2 regions of the Lysinibacillus sp. CTST325 genome follow, and region 1 is predicted to be linked to the other one. Evidence: predicted binding sites of a transcription regulator. Region 1 holds the regulator's gene; the other holds the start of a gene.
The links. Region 1 encodes Rex, which represses fermentation and respiration genes when NADH is low (regulators of the CRP and FNR family bind a similar motif). Its sites were predicted from a motif close to TTGTGAAATATTTCACAA; they were not measured.
Positions count from the first base shown of each region.

Region 1 (7,519 bases):
CGGAGGCGAATTGGCTGAAGGAACAAAAGGAGAAGGCACATGAGTAGTAATGTAACATATCGTAAAATGGTATCTGAAGATGTCCCAGAAGTGTATGGAATTGAGCTTGCTACATTTCCTACGCCATGGACGTTAGATTCTTTTTATTATGAAGTGCATGAAAATCAGTATGCTCATTATGTGCTAGCTATAGATGAATATAATAACATTATCGGTTTTTGTGGAATGTGGATGGTTATAGACGCAGCGCAAATTACGAACGTTGCCGTTTTAGAGGCTGCTCGCGGTCGCGGCATTGGTGAAGGATTAATGCGAGAGGCAATGCGTATTGCTAGAGAGCATACTATGGAAGTCATGAGTTTAGAGGTACGAGTAACAAATACAGTTGCTCAAAATCTTTATCGAAAGCTTGATTTCCAAGATGGCGGTATACGTAAAGGCTATTATACAGATAACGGGGAGGATGCCCTTGTCATGTGGGTGAATTTATGATGGAAGATCGAATGATATTAGCAATAGAATCGAGCTGTGATGAAACAGCAGCGGCGATTATTCGAAATGGTTCTGAAATTGTTTCAAATGTAGTTGCATCTCAAATAGAAAGTCATAAACGATTTGGTGGGGTTGTACCTGAAATTGCATCTCGTCATCATGTTGAGCAAATTACAGTAGTTATAGAAGAAGCATTAGCACAGGCAAATATGAAGCCAGCTGATTTAGATGCTGTGGCAGTTACTGAGGGTCCTGGTCTTGTAGGTGCACTGTTAATTGGGATTAATGCCGCGAAGGCCTTTGCATTTGCTAATAATTTACCGATTGTAGGTGTGCATCATATAGCTGGACATATATATGCTAATGCACTCGTGCAGCCAATGGAATTCCCATTGTTAGCACTTGTTGTATCAGGTGGTCATACAGAGCTAGTTTATATGAAAGAACATGGCTCTTTTGAAGTCATCGGTGAGACGAGAGATGATGCAGCTGGTGAAGCTTATGATAAGGTTGCGCGTGTTTTAAACTTACCATATCCAGGTGGTCCGCGAATTGATAAATTAGCACATGAGGGAGATGAGGCTGTATCCTTCCCAAGAGTGTGGTTAGAGGAAGATTCTTATGATTTTAGTTTTAGCGGCTTGAAATCAGCGGTTATTAATTATAAGCATAACATGGACCAACGCGGTGAAGAAATTTGTCCGACTGCCGTTGCCAAAGGGTTTCAGGATAGCGTAGTTGAAGTATTAACGGCGAAAACATTACGGGCAGCTCGCGAATATAAAGTAAAACAGGTTATTGCAGCTGGTGGTGTAGCGGCTAATAAGGGCTTACGTACATCACTTGAGTCGGTATTTACTGAAGAAGAAATACCATTTTTCGTGCCGCCATTAAAGCTGTGTACAGATAATGCCGCTATGATAGGGGCAGCAGCAACACCGATGTTTGAAGCAGGTATTCGAGGCAATTTATCAATGAACGGTCGCCCTGGAATGGAGTTAAAATCCTGGGTATAACTTTTTTCAGCAAATGTTTTTTGTAGCGAAAGCGTAGCGACAGGTACAGAAGTCTCCCATCTCTATAGGTGGTAGATGACTGCGGATTTAAGCTACTTTTCAGCGGGTGTCCAAGCATAAAGCCGATTTTGGACTGAGGCATAATTGATTTTAGAAAAAGAGGTGTTTTAGATTTGATTCTAAAATATCTCTTTTTGTTTTTGTGAAAAAATTGTTGAGAAAACAGTGTCTATAAGAAAATTTGAATCCAATTAGTTGACAAATTTTTCAGAAAATTATCCACAGGTAAGGTAGAAATAAAACAGCGAACATTCGTACTTATGCACAAAATGTTGATAACTTGTGCATAACTTGTGATTATTCAATATATAGTAGCCTATTTTGTACAAAATGATGTGAATAAAATATTTTTGAATTGTGGACAATGTGGAAAAGTCTGTTGATATGTTGGTATTACTAGATTGATAGTGTGTATAAAGTTGTGGGCATTTTTTGTCGAAAAATAGCACTTGACCAATATATATGAAAAATCAACGCGAGTAAAGTAAAAGCCATGCGACATGGCGCATGGCTTTACAAGTTTATTCCACCTCAAGAGGGATGTTATAAAATAATATTTTCAAGTTCTTCACTTAGCTCAAGCCATTCCATTTCGAATAACTCATACTGTTCCTTAGCAGTTGATAATTCCTCTTGAAGCTGTGTAATTTTTTCGTGGTCTGTGAAAATCTCGGGATCGCAAAGAGCTTCTTCTAAGCGAGCTATTTCAAGGTTTACTTGCTGCATTTTCCCCTCTAGTTCCTCAAGCGTGCGTCTAATTTGGCGCTCCCGTTTTTTAGCCTCTTTATCAATTTTAGAGGTAGAGAGCTTCTCGGATACATCCGTTTGTACTTGCGGTTGAGCGGCAGCCTTCATTTGTGCAATTTCCAATAGTTCTTGTTTCTTTTCAAGATAATAATCATAGTCACCTAAGTACTCAAAGGAACCATCGCCGGATAGTTCGATTACTTTAGTAGTGATTCGATTGATGAAATATCGGTCATGCGATACAAACAAGAGCGTTCCAGGATAATCGATCAGTGCGTTTTCCAGTATCTCTTTACTATCTAAGTCTAAGTGATTGGTAGGCTCATCGAGAATTAAGAAATTTGCCTTTTGCATCATCAACTTAGCTAATGCGAGTCTAGCCTTTTCTCCACCAGATAGAGATGACACGATTTTATCTACATCATCTCCACTGAATAAGAAACGACCTAGCACCGTGCGAATATCTTTTTCATTCATTAAAGGCCATTCATCCCATAGCTCTTTTAGCACACTTTTATTGCTCGATAGCTTGGCCTGCTCTTGATCATAATAACCAATTTGAACATTTGTACCATAGCGAATCTCTCCAGAGAGTGGTAGTAAATCTTTGACGATGGTTTTTAATAAAGTTGATTTACCAACACCATTTGGTCCAACAAGTGCAATACGGTCTTCTCGGAAAGTGCGCAATGTGATGCCGCTTGATATTTTCTTATCACTATAACCTATCGCTAAGTCATCAACAGACAATACATCGTTACCACTTGGGCGCTCAATTGTAAAACCGAAGCTTGCTGATTTTTCATCACCATCAGGAGATTCCATCCATTCTGTTCGTTCAAGCATTTTACGACGACTTTGTGCCATTTTAGTAGTAGAAGCACGAGCAATGTTTTTTTGAATAAATTCCTCAAGCTTGGCCTTCTCATCTTGCTGACGTTCATATTGCTTCAAATCACGCTCATAATTTTTAGCTTTTTCATCTAAATAGGCACTATAATTGCCTGTATATTTTGTGACGCGATGACGAGAGACTTCGTAGACAATGGACACAACCTGGTCTAAGAAGTAGCGGTCATGGGAAACAATTAGAATAGCCCCTTCATAGCCTTTTAAATATGATTCCAACCAAGAGAGGGTTTCGATATCTAAATGGTTAGTAGGTTCATCGAGTATTAATAGGTCAGGTTTACTTAACAAAAGCTTAGCAAGCGCTAACCGAGTTCGTTGTCCCCCTGATAGTGAGCTAATTGGCTTTTCGTAATCATTATGATAAAACTGCATGCCATGAAGCACAGAACGTGTATCAGATTCATATTGATAGCCACCTGCATCCTTAAAGTTATGTTGCAATTGATCGTATTCAGACATTATTTTTGCATATAAAGTAGGGTTTTCATAAACAGCAGGGTCGGCCATTTGTTGTTCTAATGATCGGATTGCTTGTTCTTGGGTAATGAGCGGCTCAAAAATCGTCATCATTTCATCCCAAATCGACAATGTTGAGTTTAATCCAGCATGCTGCTCTAAATACCCAATTTGTATACCTTTAGGGATAATAATATCGCCAGAGTCATATGACATTTGACCAGCAATTATTTTAAGTAAAGTAGACTTACCAGCACCGTTACGACCTACTAATGCAACGCGATCACGATGTTGAACCTCTAATTTTACGCCACTTAAAATTTCATCTGCAAGGAAGGATTTATATAGTTGATTGACCTGTAAAACAATCATTCTTGACACCTCAATTCTTCCTTAGTGTAATAGATGAGCGATTGCCTTGCAATGTCGATGCTTTACTTATTCCAAGCTGTCATGTAAGATTGAAACGATTTCTCTTTAGTTAGTGGCGTAAAAACGCCATTAACTAAAGAGAAATCCTCCAATGAATATTATAAACTTAGAAATAGGTAATTAAGTGTGTATCATAAATAGATTTGATACTCTATAAGGAGGAAAAAGTTTGAAACAAGAATTAAAAATTCCACAAGCCACTACGAAAAGACTTCCTCTTTACTATCGATTTATCCAAAACTTTGCACAAGAAGGCATGGAACGTATTTCGTCGAAGGAACTGAGTGAAGCGATGAAAATTGATTCTGCAACTATTCGTCGTGATTTTTCTTATTTTGGTGCGCTTGGGAAAAAGGGATATGGCTATGATGTTCAGCATCTCTTGAAATTTTTTAGTCAAACGCTCGATCAACATGAAGCGACAAAAGTAGCGTTAATTGGTGTAGGGAATTTAGGTAGTGCTTTATTAAAATACAATTTCCAAAAAAATCATAATACCCATATCGTTGTGGCATTTGACTCAAAGGCCCCGAAGGAAGGGAAGATGATTAGCAATATTCCTGTTTTTCATCCTGATTTATTGGAAGAAAAATATGCAGAATATGGAGCGGAGCTTGCAATTTTAACAGTATCACCACGCTCTGCACAGAAAATGGCTGATAGATTAGCGGCGATGGACGCAAAAGGAATTTTGAACTTTACGCCGGAGCGTATTACTGTACCAGATAAAATGCAACTTTTAACAATCGATTTGTCGGTAGAATTGCAGGCACTCATTTATTTAATTCGTAATCAGGAAGAGTGATAATTGTACATAATTTAACTTCTTTCAGCGGGTGTGTCTCACTTTTATAGTTGGTGAGATGTTTTTCAGCGGGTGTACAAAGATCCGCTGAAATAGAGGAACTCAGTTTAAGAACGCCACGTCCTGTGGCAATTTATCTGTAGAGACAGCGGCATTGTTTATCTGCGCGACAGCGGCAATTATGCCGAGGCATAATTGATAGTATGCTCACAGTTTCTGTCAAATAGAAATATGTAAAAAATGAGAGATTGACGAAAAACTTTCACATTTAATTAGTTAGCAAAAAGGCGAATTATGCGTTAAAATGATGGATATAAAGAGGAGGTGGCTTTAATGGGTGGTATAGGTCCTATGAGCCTCATTATTATCGGAATTGTCGCATTACTAATTTTTGGTCCTAAGAAGTTACCAGAGCTTGGTAAAGCATTTGGTTCGACATTACGTGAATTCAAAAATGCTACTAAAGGTTTAGCCGACGAAGATGATGATGACAAGAAAAAGAAAGAATTAGATAAGTAAGTTAGGATGTTGAGGAATGAATCCAAAAGATCTAACTGTCATTGAACATATAGAAGAATTAAGAAAACGGCTTTTCATTGTTGCCGTTTTCTTTGTTCTAGCTATGGCTGGCGGCTTCTTTGTTGCAAAGCCGCTTGTTAAATACCTTCAAATCACTGGAGAGTCTTACAATATAACACTTCATGCGTTTGATGTAGTAACACCACTTGCAATTTATATCCAAGTCGTTTTTTTAATAGCATTTATTCTATCTTCGCCAGTATTGATGTATCAATTGTGGGCATTTATTAGCCCAGGATTAAGGGACGTAGAACGAAAAGCAACTTTAAGCTATATACCGTATTCTTTTTTATTATTTTTAGCAGGGTTGTCCTTTTCATATTTTTTACTATTCCCTTATGTCATAAAGTTTATGATGAATTTATCAAACGAATTGGAGATTCAACAAACGATTGGCATACATGAATATTTTTCGTTTTTATTTAAGCTTACAATACCGTTTGGTTTTCTTTTCCAATTGCCGATTGTCGTCTTGTTCTTTTCACGTATTGGGATTTTATCTCCTGAGTTACTAATTCGTGTTCGTAAGTACTCATACTTTGGTTTATTTGTCTGTGCTGCTCTAATCGCACCACCTGAATTAGCTTCACACTTAATGGTTTCAGTACCGTTATTTATGCTTTATGAAATTAGCATTATGATTTCCCGTATTGGCTATAAGAAGTACTTAAAATCAGAGGAAATGCGAATGAAGGAAGAACAAGAAGCTGAGCAAAAACGCCTGGTCGAAGAGGCACTTGAACAGCAGCGACGTCAAATCGAAGAATTAAATCAATAATAGTAGAAGCTCGATGCATATTACTAGCATCGGGCTTTCGTTTATAGAGGTCAAAATCAGTGGAAGAAAAACGCCCACTGATTTTTTATTGCATTTTTTCTAGTTGTTCAAGAAACTTTTGCAATGGTTCTGCATACAATTGTACAAGTGTCACAAAACCGTTCAGCATGACATGGGCGATAATGGATGTCCAAATGCGTTTTGTTTTGTGATATAAGAAGGCAAAAATCAATCCGCAAATTGTATAAAGCAAAATATGTGTGAAGTCGAAATGAATAAGTGCAAAGAAAATGGCGCTTACTATACCGGCTACCCAGAAATTAGTTGTTTGGACAAGCGATCCGAAAATAACACGACGGAAGACGAACTCTTCTAATATTGGTCCAAATACAACAATCGCTAATATTGCAATAGGAGCGCCTTTTGCAATAGCTACAATATCTGCCGTATTTTGCGATCCACCTTGGATACCGAATATAGCCATTTCGATAGCTGCGCCAATCATTTGGCCGATGAAAACTAAGAAGAAACCGATAATTCCCCACATAATTGATAGTGGAATAGTTTCTTTCTTTCCTTGATAAATATCCCAAAACGCTTTATCGCGAGATGTTAGGATTAAGCTTAGAATTAACGCAATGGCAAAGCTAAGAGCGATATACCAGCCTTGCGTAAGCGGAGCAGCTTGCTCACTAGGTAAACCGGTTGTACTCATAACCATCTTGTGAAACGGTTTTGCCAGCAATATACCTGATAGTTGCATGAGGATATAGATCAGTAAAACATAAAGGGCTGTTTTTTTATGTTTATTTATTTTTTGAGAATTGTTCACAGTCAAAATCCTTTCCATTCATTATGCTACCTTTCTATTGTAGAGGAATATGGAAAGAAAACAAAATTTTTCGAAGTTCTGACTTGCAAAAAAAAGTGTGATTGATTATCATAATAATTGTGTTAGCACTCGACTAGATAGAGTGCTAATAAACTTTCAAGTATATATTTTAATTAATAGGAGGTTGTTTCACTTGTTAAGACCACTAGGAGATCGTATTGTAATCGAACTAATCGAGGTAGAAGAAAAATCTGCATTCGGTATTGTGCTGCCAGACTCTGCAAAAGAAAAGCCACAAGAAGGTAAAGTTGTAGCAGTTGGGACGGGTCGTATTTTAGAGAACGGGCAACGTGTAGAGCTTGACGTAAAAGTTGACGACCGCATTATTTTCTCTAAATACTCTGGTACAG
Region 1 covers NZ_BAAFHO010000019.1:15,821-23,339, forward strand. Annotated here, with positions in the region: gene tsaB (tRNA (adenosine(37)-N6)-threonylcarbamoyltransferase complex dimerization subunit type 1 TsaB) at 1-47, shown strand, start outside; gene rimI (ribosomal protein S18-alanine N-acetyltransferase) at 40-492, shown strand; gene tsaD (tRNA (adenosine(37)-N6)-threonylcarbamoyltransferase complex transferase subunit TsaD) at 492-1,508, shown strand; gene ACYQ73_RS25530 (ABC transporter ATP-binding protein) at 2,112-4,055, opposite strand; gene ACYQ73_RS25535 (redox-sensing transcriptional repressor Rex) at 4,285-4,920, shown strand; gene ACYQ73_RS25540 (twin-arginine translocase TatA/TatE family subunit) at 5,254-5,439, shown strand; gene tatC (twin-arginine translocase subunit TatC) at 5,456-6,277, shown strand; gene ACYQ73_RS25550 (CPBP family intramembrane glutamic endopeptidase) at 6,363-7,127, opposite strand; gene groES (co-chaperone GroES) at 7,303-7,519, shown strand, end outside.

Region 2 (7,519 bases), on a different contig from region 1:
AGAAATTTCTTGTCCTGTTAAACGCACTGCTACATAATCCTCGAAAAAAACAGCGATCTCCTCTGAAGAAAACGCTAATTCACCTTCAGAAATAACGAGTAATTTTTTTTGTAGCTTTAATCTTCTCGTAATATCCCAATTCGGCAACGTTCTAGAGGCGACGATAAAATGAACATTCGGTGGTGAAAACTCAATTATTTTTTCCATCACATAATTAATATGAAATTCATGATCAACAAGATGGTAGTCGTCAATGACAATTAAAATCGGCCCTTTGATTTCACATAAACTATTAACAAATAGCTTAAACCAACGATTAAGTTCTTCTATTTTCGGAAAACGAGATAATTGATTCCATGCATCAAATTCTTGACCGAAGCTTGGAACAATTCGTGTAATACTAAAAAATAAATGCCTTAAAAACGGCAAAATATTATCATCTTCCTCGGACACACTGTACCAGGAAAATTTGTTTGATTGGGCATGTAGAAATTGTGTAAGGATTGTTGTTTTACCATATCCTGCCCCACTATGAATAAGTGTGCAAGAATTTTCTAGGGATTTTTTTAATGTTCTCATTAATGTAGCTCTACTAATACAATGGTTGGACGGTCTTGGTGGAATACATTTTGATTGAATAATAATGTCTGTAGTCATTTCGTGATAACCTCCCCATTCAACTGGTTATGTAAGGTTACAAGTCTTCAAAGTTTAAAATCTTTTAAAATATGGACTCATCATCATAAAATGGGGTTGATTTTTTAAAATCCAATAATTTCAAGAATGCAAACTCACGTATCGTAATTATTACTTAAATAAATCACGAAAGGAGTTACCACTTTTTACTCCGAGTTTATCAAATTGATGTTACCGTTACTATCTTTTTTCAAGTTTCTTTACCACCGACGAATGGTAAAAATCAGCTCAAAAATTACTTATCATATTTCTTAAACTCAGGAGTTTCCATTAGTCTTTGGAAAAAGACATCTTTGGCTTCCCTATAGGCATCCATTGATTTGGCTTCGTATTCTTTCTTCAATTTATCATATGCATCTCGATATTTATTATTTGCCAATAAAACTTCTCTAAATTTCCAAAAGAAATCAAACTCAGAATCAATTACAGTTAATTGAACTCCTAAAGGAGGATTAGTTGTATCATCTTTAAATGCCCTAAAAGTATTTGTTTTGATGCTTTCATCATTTCTTTCATATAAATTAGATAGAAGTTCTACTGCTTTCGAAAATTGTTCAGCACTAACACGTACTTGGATGTCTAAATCACCTTTCGTAATGCTATTAGGAATTGCTGAACTACCAACATGCTGGATATCAGCCTCCGGTATTAAATCTGTTATTTTATTTTTGTGTATCAAAAAAGTTTTCTCAGCATTTTCATGAAATAGTTCACTATTAAAAAAATTTACTTTTTCCATATATAACTCCCCCAATTTACAAAGCAGCAACGTTACATTATATAACTACTTTAGTAGATATTACTAAATTACTTTATAGTAAGTGTAGCAATTTCAGTTGGCTATATCCTTTATTTTACCATCATAGCCCACTTTTACCTTATCGCCAAGATGAAATATTTCCTCTAGGTACTTCGCAAGATTTACAATAATTTTTATGGTAGCTGCACTTCGGCCATGAAAGTGTCGTGTTATAATCCATAAAATCAATGAAACCGAGCCATAATTGATTAAGAAGGAGATAATTTCCTTGTATCGAATAAACTATATAAGAATAGGATAGATGAGGTGTTCGATTGCAGAAGATAAGAACTGAAACAGAAAGATTAGTTATTCGATTAATGGAAGAAGGAGATTATTCTTCTTGGCTTACCGAATATGAAAATCGTTTACCTTCTCAACATAAATACGATGAAGGTAAATTAGATATGATCATCTGTACGAAAGAATGGTTTCGTGATTTAGTTAGTAAACATCATCAGATGGCTGAGGATGACAAGGTATATGTATTTGGAGTGTTTAGAAAAGTAGATAATACTCATATTGGCTTTATAGACTTTTCGACAATTATGAGGGAAGAATTTCAATGGGCCAGGTTCGGATATACAATTCATAACCACTTTTGGAGACAAGGTTATGGTAAAGAGGCTGTAAAAGCAGCTATTGCTCTAGCGTTTGAAAAATTAAACTATCATCGAATAGAAGCTCATATAAACCTTGATAATATAGCATCTATAAAGTTAGCAGAAGGTGTTGGAATGGTTTATGAATGCACAGGAAAGGATTCATATACGAGGACGACAAATGGACTGATCATCTAGTTTACTTTATTAACGCAAAGTAAGCTTATTAAGTAGACAGAATGATGCTGTTTCTGGTACACACTTTCTTAAGAAGAAAAAGTCATTCTTCTAATATTAAAAAGTTAAAGAAAAAACCGATTTCCGGTAAGCTAAGAGAACCGTTGGCTTACGATAATCAAGGATTCCACTTTCAAAACGTGAATATATTCTTCCTAATACAACCGTTGGGCGATGGTTTTATACGTATGTACCCGAATAGTTAGTGTAAGAATCTGCCCTATATATTTGTAGCGATGAGTCCACTTACAAAAGTCACAACTATGCTACGTGACTTAAACGCAGAAACAGGGTGAATTTTAGCGATTGTGCCAGTCGTTAATTGTGTCATCCCTAGTTTTTTATAATGAGTTAAATTGTGGACAGTTTTTCTTATGCTATATGTTAATTGACAAAATTGACTCTAAAGATGAAAAATACCGATTATCAAATAATATGATAATCGGTATTTTGAATAGTATATTATAAAAGTTCTTTACGTAATTCAGCAGCTGATTTTGGTGATAACAGACCGAATGGGATATCGAATACTGTTTTTGCACCTTTGTCTCCTACTTTATTTAAGCGATAAGCTGCACGTGCAAAAGCTACTAGAACACTAGAAGTGAAATTTGGATTACTCTCAAGCTTTAATGAGAATTCAAGAATTTGTTTTTCGTTAGCGCCGCTTTCACCACTACGAATTACGAATCCACCGTGTGGCATGCCAGTGTGGTTTGCTTTAAATTCCTCTTCAGAAATAAAGTTTACTGTTGTGTCATACTCGTCAAAATAGTTTGGCATCGTCACAATTTCTTGCTCAACTTTTGTAGCATCCGTACCTTCCTCAAGAACAACCCAGCATTCACGTGCATGTTTTTGACGCGTTGTCAGCTCAGGATTTTCACCATTGCGAACACGGTCTACAGCCTCTTTAATTGGTAATGTGTATTGTACTGCATTTTTAACACCTTCTATGCGACGGATAGCATCTGAGTGACCTTGACTTAAACCGTCTCCCCAGAACGTATAAGTTGTACCTACTGGTAGAACTGTCTCCCCGAGTATACGATTTAATGAGAACAAACCCGGATCCCAGCCAACTGAAATGACTGATACTTTTCCAGATTTTTGAGCTACTGCATCGACTGCTTCGAAAAACTCAGGAATTTTCGCATGTGTATCAAAGCTATCAATTGTATTAAACCATTGTGCAAAGTGTGGTCCTTGCTCTGGTAAATCTGTAGCAGAGCCACCACATAAAATCATTACATCAATGTCATTTTGGAATTTTTCAGCATCATCTACTAAATATACACTTGCATTACTTGCAATTTTTACAGTTGAAGGATCGCGACGTGTAAATACCGCTACTAATTCCATATCTGGATTTTGCGAGATAGCATACTCTACTCCGCGTCCTAAATTTCCATAACCTACAATACCTACTCGAATTGCACTCATTAAAAATTCCTCCTCGCGATTACGTGACTCTGTGAAACCTTTCACGTTAAATCTAATTACAATAATACGTTTTGTTAGGAAAATTCACAATAGTTTGAGTACGTGTTTTTCTCTTGAAATTATACAAATTTTCTATGATTTCTATTCGTTAATGGCATGAATACGGTTACATTTTACTAATGTAACTTCTTTCAGAGGATGTACTAACATCCTTTGAAAGAAGTTACAGCCTACGGACGCTATTATGCCAAGGCATAATTGATTGACTAACCTTTAAGTTTTCGTTAAAGACTTGTAAATGAAGACTATTCCGACCGCATGTCTTGTACAATAACACTAACGACAAAGGGGGCATGTTGAATGAAAAGTAATTGCTATTCACCTAGCACAACATTGGAACAAGGAGAATTACTTGCTTGTCCATTCCAAAATGCACAAAAATCTGCTAAAGCACACATGGAAGCTAAGGCAAAGTACAAAAGATTTTCACCTAACAAACACCAATATATAAGGGTTATACCTTTTGACGTTATAGACGAAACCCTAAATATCTCCGTACAAAACCAACGAGTCGATGAGGTTAACTTCTACCATAGCGGCAAGGAGATTGCCCGCTGGTTGATTAAAAAAAGTGAATACAATAAGCTGTAGTTTTCCTCACAGTATTTCCTGTGCCAATTTGGCAAGACGCTTTTCATTCATAATGTGATAGCCATTCTTTTTCTTCTCTAAGATTTTTTCTTCGCAAAATTGTGCCAGTACATATAATAAATGTCGATAGGAAACCCCTAAATATTCACAGATTTCCGTATGTTTTTCTTTATAGATTCCTTGATCTGACGAAAATTGAATAAATGCAGCCAGTCGATTTTCAAGCGGAAATGCTTGATTTTGTGTATATTTTGACGTCATTTTGTACGCCTTTTCCCCTAAAAACACACAAAGTTTACGTAAAAATAATACATCCGTGAGTAACTTTTCTTTGCAGGACTGTGTAATCGAAAAACAAATCGTCTCGGTTACTGTCTGAATCCCCTTCGTATATCTTGCCTCATTAAGCAGCTCAATTTCCCCCATAAAACGTGGTGCTTCCAAGTAATCGATAAGCGAGACCTTACCATTTTTATGTGTCATGTATAGCTTCGCCTTTCCTTCGATCATGTAATATAACGTATCTGGAAATGACCCTTCTTGAAAAATCCATTCACCTTTGTCAAACTTACATATTTCTAAAAATGGATCAATTTCAAAAGAAAAAAAATCATCTATTGGATATTTATCAAGATAGTATGAACGTTCCTCAGCTGTCAGTATATGCATTATTTTACTCTCTCCTCCGAAATAATGTGAGATATCTCACATTATTGTACCGATGAACGTGCTATTATTCAACTTAGTTAAATTGGAGGTACGGAAAATTTATGAACAATCAACGATGGCTTTCTCAAAATTTCTTTGCATTTTTCTTTACATGGGGTATTTTCTTACCTTACTGGACTGGTTGGCTTGTAGATGCCAAACATCTTACAGTTTCACAGGCTAGCATCGTAATGGGCTGTGGTCTTTTAGCACGTGCAACTTCAAATCTTTTTTTCTTCCCGACTCTTGCAAAATATGTGAATAATAAACGACTCGTTAGTATTTTAGCAATAGGTGCCCTAATCACAACTTTATTTTACTTACTAAGCACGAGCTTTATCTCGCTTCTTATTGTGACCCTTTTATTTAGCGTTTTCTATCCAGCACTGCTACCTGCCGTTGAAAGTAGTGCGGCAACGCTCGTCCAGCATGGAAATGTACACTATGGTAAAAGCCGCTCCTATGGTTCCCTTGGCTTTGTCATTGCAGTATTAATCATTAGTATGCTGACAGGTGCATTTGGCAATAACATTATCTTTTGGAGTATGGTGGTCGGCCTGATCGGTATGCTGTTGATGCAGCAAATGGCTACACCGAAAGAGTTACTCGTTATACCAACAAAAGAACAACGTGCAAATTCATTGTCGATGAAAACATTATGGACTATGAAAGGTTTCCCAATTGTTTTATTAATCGTAATCCTATTACAAGGCGCACACGCTTCTTATTACAGCTACGGCTATATTTATTTAGGTGATTTACATGTTGACCCATTCTACATGGGGATGATTATTAACATCGCCGTTATTTGTGAAATCTTATACTTTATGAAGGCTGATACACTATTTAAAAAATGGCGCTCATCTTCTTTATTACTTTTAGCAGCAAGTGGCTCATCATTACGTTGGCTACTCATTTACCTCTTCCCGAATGTCTGGGTATTTATCGCTTCTCAAACATTACATGCACTATCTTTTGCGCTCGCGCATTACGCTTTTATCAGCTATTTAACAAAAACATTGCCGAAGGAGCAAATTCCAAATGCACAAGGTATTTATTCTGCATTAGCAATGGGATTAAGTACAGCGATCCTTACATTTTTAGGCGGCTATTTATACGAGATTTCGCCTGGACTATCATTTGCAGCAATGCTTATTTGTACTGTTCCAGCAATCGGTATTTTGCTTGCTACTAGAAATAAATATCAATATTAAAATAAGCAGGTGGGAAAGAATCTCTTTCCTACCTGCTTATCTATACGCTCATCTTGGATAATAAGAAAATCCAGGATACTTTACAACCGGCCACTTTTCCTTTCTTAACACATTAAGAAGTTCAGGACCAACATTTAAATTGCTTTGAATTAACTCAGATGGCGTAAGGGCCATCCATTGATTTAACGAAACATCCTGAAATCTATCACTTTTAAACATTTCAAGGAACCATAATGTCTCCGTACCGGTATTCTCAATGTAGTGACCATTTGCAAACGGCACGTATCCAACATCTCCTGCACGATAATCGAATGTTCGAGCCACACCATTTGCTGCAAACACCGTCATACGCCCCTGCCCTTGAAGGTAATATTGCCATTCGTCATTATTTGGGTGCCAATGCAGCTCTCTCATTGCACCAGGCTTAATCTCAACAAGCGCTGCGGCGATATTTTTAGAAATAGGAAAGTTTGTCGAATCCACAATTCTAACACTTCCACCAGGAGTTTTAATAGGAGTTTGGGCAAGCAGGCGATGTTTGAAGGTTTGAGGGACTGTACCGTATGGGGATTGTACTTTTTGTGTGTCTAGAGGTCCTGGAACCTTATCTTGATAAATATAGACCTGTTCTTTCGGGATATGTTTAAAAGCGCTCATAGGAACACCAAAGTTAGAGGACAGCACATCTTTAGGAGTATGAGCAAACCAATCAGATATTGAGAATGTACTAAGATCTGAGAAATGCCCATCATCAAACACCAGCAAAAATTCACAGCCATCTTCAAGACCTTGTATGGAATGCGGAATTCCTGGCGGGAAATACCATAAATCCCCCGGTCCTACATCGGCAATAAAATTACGCCCATTTTGATCGACCGCTGTAATACGTGCATGACCAAGAAGCATATACGACCATTCAGCTTGTTGATGCCAATGCAGCTCACGTACTCCTCCTGGTGTCAAACTCATATTGACACCTGCCAATGTAGTGGCAATTGGCAAATCACGAACAGTAATTTCTCGAGACCAACCGCCATTTTTTAAAACCATATGCGTATCAGAAAAAGAGAATTTCAAATTCGGTACAAGTCCAGCATCTGTTTTTGGAGGGACAAGCATATCAGGATTTTCCAGATCCCTCATAATATCTCTCGGCCCTTTATCCACCC
Region 2 covers NZ_BAAFHO010000002.1:143,271-150,789, reverse strand. Annotated here, with positions in the region: gene ACYQ73_RS06185 (BTAD domain-containing putative transcriptional regulator) at 1-657, opposite strand, end outside; gene ACYQ73_RS06180 (GrpB family protein) at 932-1,435, opposite strand; partial or broken gene ACYQ73_RS06175 (GNAT family N-acetyltransferase) at 1,816-2,318, shown strand; gene ACYQ73_RS06170 (diaminopimelate dehydrogenase) at 2,797-3,777, opposite strand; gene ACYQ73_RS06165 (hypothetical protein) at 4,138-4,428, shown strand; gene yeiL (transcriptional regulator YeiL) at 4,435-5,097, opposite strand; gene ACYQ73_RS06155 (MFS transporter) at 5,199-6,350, shown strand; gene ACYQ73_RS06150 (oxalate decarboxylase family bicupin) at 6,399-7,519, opposite strand, start outside.
Region 2: the regulator Rex is predicted to act here: its motif matches at 5,122-5,139, upstream of yeiL (transcriptional regulator YeiL).